2 regions of the Paenibacillus sp. JDR-2 genome follow, and region 2 is predicted to be linked to the other one. Evidence: a T-box and tRNA genes for the amino acid it is inferred to sense, from the RefSeq annotation. Region 2 holds a T-box; the other holds one or more tRNA genes.
The links. A T-box is a leader RNA that pairs with one kind of tRNA and senses whether it is charged. The one in region 2 lies ahead of PJDR2_RS20865 (glutamine--tRNA ligase/YqeY domain fusion protein), so its partner is inferred to be a tRNA-Gln.
Positions count from the first base shown of each region.

Region 1 (4,335 bases), 1.7 Mb from region 2:
AGTTCGCGGCCGCCTTGATGGACGAGCACTTCCCCAAGTATGTTGCCTAGGAAACGGACGTCTCTGCGCAGCAAATTGTTAGCCTGCGGCCGATGTTGTGCCGATAAAGTCGATGTTACTTGGTCCGACATACTGATCCTCCTGTACTTTAACGCATTTTCAACTTCTAATCATCATACTACAAAACGGCGCTCGGTTGAAGCCCGAAGCGCCCACTTTCTTTTCAGAAAGCGCGAAAGGCAGCCCCCGCGGGGGCTGCCAATATAAGGGGATAAAATATAAAAACTCCTTCCGGAGAAGGAGATTGTTTGAAAATCTGGAGCGGGTGATGGGAATCGAACCCACGCTATTAGCTTGGAAGGCTAAAGTTCTACCATTGAACTACACCCGCGTATTAAATGGTCGGGATGACACGATTTGAACATGCGACCCCCTGGTCCCAAACCAGGTGCTCTACCAAGCTGAGCTACATCCCGACAAATATAAGTAAGTATTAGTAAAGATTGGCGCGGCCTAAGAGATTCGAACTCCTGACCTTTTGATTCGTAGTCAAACGCTCTATCCAGCTGAGCTAAGGCCGCACATTATGGAGCGGAAGACGGGAATCGAACCCGCGACCCTCGCCTTGGCAAGGCGATGCTCTACCGCTGAGCCACTTCCGCATGCTACTTTCGTTGTCGTTCGCGTTTCGTTATCATCGCGGCGACAAGTAATAATATATCACCTTCAAAAACAAAATGCAACTGTTTTTTAAAAGTTTTTTTAAGAAAAGTTTTGAAAAGAAAAAGCCGCGCTTTTCGGCACGGCTTTTCGTTATAATTATGCTCCTGCAGCTGTCAAAATCCGTTCAGGTTTCGTATCGGCCATTGCTTTGTCAGCAGCCGATTCGCCAGCCAATGCGTAAGGCAGGCAAAGCGGTACGCCTGTACGCGGATCAGGAACGATATCTGCTTCGATATTAAATACTTCACGCAAAATATCCGGTGTCATAACTTCAGCCGGCGTTCCCTCGCCTACGACAGTGCCCTTCTTGATAGCAACCATGTGATGCGCGTAACGCGAGGCATGGTTCAAATCATGGACAACCATAACAACCGTGCGGTTGTTCATTTCGTTAAGCTTCTGCAGCAAATGGAGAACCTCCAGCTGATGGGCCATATCAAGGAAGGTCGTTGGTTCGTCAAGGAATAAAATGTCCGTCTCTTGCGCAAGCGCCATTGCGATCCATGCGCGCTGGCGCTGACCGCCAGACAGTTGATCAACCGGGCGATCGGTGAATTCTGCCATGCCTGTCGCATCAATGGCCCATTGGATAATACCGCGGTCTTCCTTTGTCAAAGACCCAAAGCCCTTCTGATAAGGAAAGCGGCCATACGATACGAGCTCAGCAACAGTGAGGCCGTCCGGAGCTGTCGGATTCTGCGGCAAAATCGCAAGCTGCTTCGCCACTTCTTTAGTAGACTGCTTGTGAATCGATCTTCCGTCCAAGAGAACGCTGCCTCCAGATGGATGCATTAACCGTGCCATCGTCTTCAGGATGGTTGATTTACCCGATCCGTTAGAACCGACAAGGGCTGTAATTTTACCTTGAGGGATAGCAATATTTAAATTTTGAACGATGAGTCGATCATCATAAGCAATGTCCAGATTCGAAGTCGCAAGACGAATCATTTGACCTGCACGCTCCTTCCGATGCCATAAGGCAGATCGTTGTTATTTAATGTGCGCCTGCAGCGCATCCGTGATAACAATTATCAATTAACTAGGTATAATGATAATCGTTCTCAGGTGCGTTGTCAATGACAGAAATGTGATGCTTGACCAAATGACATTTGGATTAACCGATCTAATGTTTAAGGAACTTAACCTTACTCGAGCTTGAATCCTTGCTTTTCTAAATAAGAGCGCATATGAATGCGTATCGGTCCCGCCTTGCCGGCCATCGCCTGTGACCATGTTGTACTGGCCTTCCCGTTCGATCTTGCCGTCATATAAGTACTTAACGTCTCATCGTAAGTATCAATAGCAGAGTCTATGGCGCCCTGCTTGTAAGTATTCTCGAAATAGACCGCCTGGCGCGGGAGACGCGGCCGGTCAAGCGGGGATTGATCCGGCACGCCAATGCACATCCCAAACACCGGGTACACATGCTGCGGGAGCTGCAGAAGCCCAGACACCTTCTCCGGCTGATTTCGGATCCCTCCGATGTATACAATACCAAGCCCAAGAGATTCGGCTGCGACAGCTGCATTCTGTGCCGCTAATGCCGCATCCACCGTGCCGATAATAAAGTTCTCCGTTGTGCTTGGCATCACATCTTCATAATGCCGTTTAGCTGCTTGCTCCCAGCGGTACAGATCCGCGCACCAGACAAGGAATACAGGGCTTTCCTCTATATAAGCCTGGTTACCTGCAAGCTTAGCCAGTTCGCTGCGCAGCTCCTTGTCTGTAATCCCAATAACGGAATAGGCTTGCATATTGCTTGAAGTAGATGCTTGCTGCGCTGCAGTTAATATGGCGTCAAGCTGCTGTTCCGTGACCGGATCCTTAGTAAATTTGCGAATAGATCGGTGTTGCTTCAATAATGCTATCATTTCATTCATTACCGATATCTCCTTTGCCTTTAAAATCATATGGCTACAATGTAGCACAAAAAAACCTTCAGGACATCTCCTGAAGGTTTGGATGGTAAGTATGGTGCGCGTAGAGGGACTTGAACCCCCACGGTCGCCCGCCAGATCCTAAGTCTGGTGCGTCTGCCAATTCCGCCATACGCGCATGGGTGAAACTTATTAAGAAAAGTGAGCCATGAAGGACTCGAACCTTCGACACCCTGATTAAAAGTCAGGTGCTCTACCAACTGAGCTAATGGCTCGCATTAAAATGGCTGGGGATCAAGGATTCGAACCTTGGAGTGACGGAGTCAAAGTCCGTTGCCTTACCGCTTGGCTAATCCCCAATGTTGTAATGGTGGAGGCTGAGGGGATCGAACCCCCGACCCTCTGCTTGTAAGGCAGATGCTCTCCCAGCTGAGCTAAGCCTCCACAGGCACAAAAGTCCACCGTGTAATTGTATATGGTGACCCGTAGGGGATTCGAACCCCTGTTACCTCCGTGAAAGGGAGGTGTCTTAACCCCTTGACCAACGGGCCTTGAAAAAGTTCGTCTGGAGCTCTCAACCGGGATCGAACCGGTGACCTCATCCTTACCATGGATGCACTCTACCTACTGAGCTATGAGAGCAAATGGCTCCCCGAACAGGACTCGAACCTGTGACAACTCGATTAACAGTCGAGTGCTCTACCAACTGAGCTATCAGGGAATACATTCAAAGCTTGTGCCTTGAAAACTGGATGCGAAAGTTAGAATTCCTTAAGACTCTTGCGGGGTCCCCGAAAAGTAATCGGAATAAGCTGCAACGCTTAACTTCACTTTTTGGGGGTTGTTTTAGGATAAGCCCTCGACCGATTAGTATTCGTCAGCTCCACACATTGCTGTGCTTCCACCCCGAACCTATCAACCTCGTCGTCTTCAAGGGGTCTTACTAGTTGGGAAATCTCATCTTGAGGGGGGCTTCACGCTTAGATGCTTTCAGCGCTTATCCCGTCCGTACTTGGCTACCCAGCGGTGCTCCTGGCGGAACAACTGGTACACCAGCGGTACGTCCATCCCGGTCCTCTCGTACTAAGGACAGCTCCTCTCAAATTTCCTGCGCCCGCGACAGATAGGGACCGAACTGTCTCACGACGTTCTGAACCCAGCTCGCGTACCGCTTTAATGGGCGAACAGCCCAACCCTTGGGACCTACTTCAGCCCCAGGATGCGATGAGCCGACATCGAGGTGCCAAACCTCCCCGTCGATGTGGACTCTTGGGGGAGATAAGCCTGTTATCCCCAGGGTAGCTTTTATCCGTTGAGCGATGGCCCTTCCATTCGGTACCACCGGATCACTAAGCCCGACTTTCGTCCCTGCTCGACTTGTTGGTCTCGCAGTCAAGCTCCCTTATGCCTTTGCACTCTCCGAATGATTTCCAACCATTCTGAGGGAACCTTTGGGCGCCTCCGTTACATTTTAGGAGGCGACCGCCCCAGTCAAACTGCCCACCTGACACGGTCCCCGAACCAGTTTCATGGTTCCAGGTTAGAACTCCGATACGATCAGGGTGGTATCCCAACGTCGCCTCCACACAAGCTGGCGCTCATGCTTCTCAGGCTCCCACCTATCCTGTACAGATCGTACCAAAGTCCAATATCAAGCTGCAGTAAAGCTCCATGGGGTCTTTCCGTCTTGTCGCGGGTAACCTGCATCTTCACAGGTATTAAAATTTCACCGGAT
Region 1 covers NC_012914.1:6,468,980-6,473,314, forward strand. The annotation lists gene ppc (phosphoenolpyruvate carboxylase) at 1-131, opposite strand, end outside; tRNA gene PJDR2_RS28290 (tRNA-Gly) at 318-391, opposite strand; tRNA gene PJDR2_RS28295 (tRNA-Pro) at 400-476, opposite strand; tRNA gene PJDR2_RS28300 (tRNA-Arg) at 505-581, opposite strand; tRNA gene PJDR2_RS28305 (tRNA-Gly) at 588-662, opposite strand; gene PJDR2_RS28310 (ABC transporter ATP-binding protein) at 820-1,671, opposite strand; gene nfsA (oxygen-insensitive NADPH nitroreductase) at 1,869-2,603, opposite strand; tRNA gene PJDR2_RS28320 (tRNA-Leu) at 2,696-2,778, opposite strand; tRNA gene PJDR2_RS28325 (tRNA-Lys) at 2,803-2,875, opposite strand; tRNA gene PJDR2_RS28330 (tRNA-Gln) at 2,885-2,959, opposite strand; tRNA gene PJDR2_RS28335 (tRNA-Val) at 2,969-3,044, opposite strand; tRNA gene PJDR2_RS28340 (tRNA-Glu) at 3,077-3,151, opposite strand; tRNA gene PJDR2_RS28345 (tRNA-Thr) at 3,167-3,242, opposite strand; tRNA gene PJDR2_RS28350 (tRNA-Asn) at 3,246-3,321, opposite strand; rRNA gene PJDR2_RS28355 (23S ribosomal RNA) at 3,448-4,335, opposite strand, start outside.
Region 1: it encodes a tRNA-Gln, which carries the amino acid that the T-box ahead of PJDR2_RS20865 (glutamine--tRNA ligase/YqeY domain fusion protein) is inferred to sense. The anticodon was not compared.

Region 2 (4,335 bases):
AAGGCACAAGGGATGGCCTTTTTCATGTGCATTAAGCTTGAGGCGTTGTTGTAATCATCCATCTCAAGCCGAATTTGTCCTCGAGTTGTCCGAATAAAGCTCCCCAGAAAGCCGGCTCCAGCGGACAAGTCACTTTACCGTTTTCCGCCAGCTTATCGAAGGCATCACGCGCTTCAGCTTCATCGGAATATTCCAGACTCAGATTAATCGCATTCCCTTGTCTAAGCGGCTCAAATACGGAGTCCGACATGAGAAAGGTAATGCCTGCCGCAGTCATGCTGAGATTAACAACCCTGTCCTTTAGCTCTTCATTGGATTCTGGAAGCTGACCGTGAGTGACAACGGATAATATTTCCCCGCCGAGTGCCTGAACATAAAAAGCCGCTTGTGCTTTTGCGTCTTCCGATAGGATATAAGCCGTAAGTTTTGCCATTTGAATATAACATCCTTCCATCGCTTGGTTTAGACTGCTTTCTTCAGCCTCTATGAAGACAACGAACGAGGGATGTTCAAATCGACAAGCGTTCTTCATTTTTATGATAATATTTTTGGCGAGCCGGGTACTACAAAAGTTAGAACTTACAGTCGGTTTGCTCCTAAGTTATGATGCTGGTAATTTCATACTGCTTTATACGGCAGGAAAAGGGGAAAAACGATGCATCCAGCTTTGGGCCAAGTATTCATGAGAAAAATCATAAGCGCCGGCATAACCGCTTTCTTATTTACGATTATTTTCGCCATTTTGGAGCCGGATTTATTTCACATCCACAATAACCTTTCAATAGGAGCGAGATTGCATGAGGCCTTTGGAGTTCTATTCGTATATATGATGTACGCCGGTCCTGTCATTTACGTGTACGGATCGATGACATCACTGCTCAGTGAGATTACTGCGCGATTTGTTGCTCCAAGACGTTGGGTTCAATTGACGGTCTCCGCCGTGTTTCATTGCGTTTTTGGGCTTATTCTTTATCAAGTCAGCTTATTAGCGGCGGCTCTTTTTTACTTGTCGGATACGGTCTTTTCATTCATCCGGAAAAAGCCGTTGACTCCCAATGTAACGGTTGCAAGCGTGCTCCTTCCTCTTGGCTTGTGGCTCGCGAGTTGGATTTATATTCGCATATCGGGCTAAGAAAAAAGCCTCATGCCGCAAGCCCGTTTCGTTTCCCGAAGCGTGTTTGTGCATGAGGCCGTGTTAATTCATTTCCACGGTTTGATTGAGCTCTGTTCCTTCCGTATTTTTACCCATCAACCGATTGAACAGAAACTTCACCATCTTGAACTTATTTCCGGAATCCCAATACTCGGCGGCTTCGGCATCTACCTTGATTAGAACAAGGCTTGGATCGTCATAGGTCGTCTCCAATATTTCCTCGTAGGCTTTATTCCAGAATTCCTTTATTTTGTCGGTGCTGTCGACAAGCTCCGCTACGCCGCGAATGGAGACAAAGGATTTGTCCGCATAGGCTACGTTCACTTGCTTGTTCTGAAGCAGTTCATGAAATTTGTCCGTATCCTTCTTCGTAAGAAACCACAAGCTGCCGTCAAAATCGACATCCTGCGTCTTCATCGGGCGTGATACAAGGCCTTCCTCCGACACCGTTGTCAGCATCGCGATTTTGATATCCTTAATCAGTTCCCTTATCTTCTCGATGGCTTCCTGGTTATTTGAATTTGCATGCATTCCCATCACCCCGTCCTAAGTTTTATGTATCGATATAGTATTACACAAGGAATGGTCCAGCTAATCAGTTATCAATCTCGAAAAGCACGATAGATCAGTTTTTAGCTGTGATACTTTATTGTTTGCCGAATGAGCGGGTGATTATAATCAAGTTAAAATCAGAAGATTGTCTCATGGGCATCGGGAGGAGCACTTGATACTAATGGAAGCTTATCTATTCGTGCATTTTAAGGAAAAGAAGACGCCTGACGGCGAGCAGGTTTATTTTGCGCTTAGCAAGGACGGCTTTAACTGGGAGCAGGTGAACGGTGGGCAGCCGGTTCTTTGGAGCGAAAAAGGAGATAAGGGAGTCCGGGACCATACCATCGTGCGGACCAGCTACGGCAAATTTTATATCATTGCCACTGATCTGAGCCTCGCAAATCATTTTGAAGGCAAGTATCAGGGAAGCTGGGAGAACATTACCCGTGAGGGAAGCAAATGCCTATCCTTCTGGGAGTCGGATGATCTTCTGAACTGGTCGGAGCAAAAGCTGATTGAATTAGGAGATGAGAACTTCGGTTGTCTATGGGCTCCGGATGTGATCTACGATCAGCAGGAAGAAAATTACGTTCTTCACTGGTCTTCCTCCCATGCTTCCAATAACTTTGGACAAAAAGGGATTTATTACTCCCGTACCAAGGATTTTGAGAGCTTCACCAAACCGCGGCTGATGTATCAGAAGGAAGACAGCGGAGTTATTGATTCGGCGATTTACGAGGATAACGGCAAGTTCTACCGGTTCGTGAAGAGTGAAGGTAACCCTCACGGAGTGATTCTGCAGGCTGGGGAATCGTTGACGGGGGAATATACGACCGTCGAGGCTTTTAACGAAGAGATGGCAAAGCTCGGCAGCAGCGCTTATGAAGCGCCTACCGCTTATAAGCTTAGCAACGGAAAATGGTGCCTGATGCTGGATTACTTTGGCGTCGCAGGCGAAGGCCAGGGCTACGTTCCTTTTATCGCGGACGAGTTTGAGAGCGGGCGCTTTATCCGTTCCGACGAAAGCTTCAGCTTCCCTTACCGGTTTAAGCATGGCACGGTGCTTTCCATTACGATGGAGGAGTATAGCCGAATAAAAAACGGTTTGCCGTTTACAAATTAGGGAATTATTCGTATTATAATAAACAATTATGGAAATGCGATGACGAGAAGAGTAAGGGAATAACGTTCTCAAACAGAGAGCTCCGGAAGCTGAGAAGGAGCGGAGAACCATTCCACGAAACAAGCCTCTGAGCAGCATGACGGATCCTTACGGGTGATGGCATGACGGGAGCTCCCGTTACAGAGCTAGAGTATAACCATTGCATGCAATGCCGTACTTGAAGAGGTTAATATGGCGACATATTAACAAACTGGGGTGGCACCGCGGAACTTCGTCCCCAAGACTTAACGTCTTGGGGGTGGAGTTTTTTTTGTTTCACAATACTTTGTAGGAGGGATTGGGAATGGACAATTCCAAGGAACATTTAGCGGAGCATCACATGTTTAGACTTATTAGCGAAGAGCTTGAACGGAAGCCGTTCAGCAGGGAAATGCGCACGAGATTCCCTCCCGAACCTAATGGTTATCTCCATATCGGGAGTGCTTACGCGATTCTTACGAACGCTATGATTGCGCAAAATTTCGGCGGTACCTTTCATCTGCGGTTCGACGATACCAATCCGTTAAAAGAAGATATCGAATACGTTAACGCGATCATCGAGGATATTAAGTGGCTTGGCGTAAATCCGAAAGAACACATCTATTACGGCTCCGATTATGCGGAGAAAATCTTCGATGCAGCCATTACCCTCATTAAGAAAGGCAAAGCATTCGTATGCGATCTGACGCCTGACGAATTAACGGAGTACCGCGGAACTTTAACGGAGCCGGGAAGAAACAGTCCTTACCGCGGACGCTCGGCGGAGGAAAATCTGGAACTTTTCGCAAAGATGAAAAACGGAGCATTTCCGGCCGGCTCCAAAGTATTACGCGCGAAAATAAATATGGCATCCCCCAATATCAATCTGCGTGATCCGGTTCTTTACCGTATCCTTTACGCCGAGCATTATCGGACAAAACGCGACTGGTGCATCTATCCCATGTATGATTTTGCCCATCCGATTCAAGACGCGATTGAAGGGATTACCTACTCGCTCTGCTCGATTGAATTCAAGGATCATCGGCCGTTGTACGAATGGGTTCTGAATGAGCTGGAGATTGCTGAGCCACCGCGGCAAAGGGAATTTGGTCGATTGAGCTTAACCGGTGTTGTCACGAGCAAGCGGTTTTTAAGACAGCTGGTGGAAGGCGGCTTCGTGGACGGATGGGATGATCCCAGACTGCCTACTCTTCGCGGCTTAAGACGCAGGGGTTATACGCCGGAGAGCATCCATGATTTTATTGAAGAAATTGGGAGTATCCGCAATCAAAGCACCGTGGACATTTCGCTCCTGGATCATTTCGTCCGGCAAGACCTTAAGGAGAAAGCGGCAAGCGTTATGGCTGTTTTGGAGCCTTTAAAGGTCACCATTACGAACTACCCGGAAGAGGCGGAAGAAATGCTGCTGGTCGAAAATAACGGTGAAAACGTAGCGCTGGGCACACGGGAGGTCCCGTTCTCCAGAACC
Region 2 covers NC_012914.1:4,731,892-4,736,226, reverse strand. The annotation lists gene PJDR2_RS20885 (VOC family protein) at 32-433, opposite strand; gene PJDR2_RS20880 (hypothetical protein) at 656-1,132, shown strand; gene PJDR2_RS20875 (pyridoxamine 5'-phosphate oxidase family protein) at 1,196-1,690, opposite strand; gene PJDR2_RS20870 (glycoside hydrolase family 43 protein) at 1,887-2,828, shown strand; T-box leader at 2,859-3,110, shown strand; gene PJDR2_RS20865 (glutamine--tRNA ligase/YqeY domain fusion protein) at 3,172-4,335, shown strand, end outside.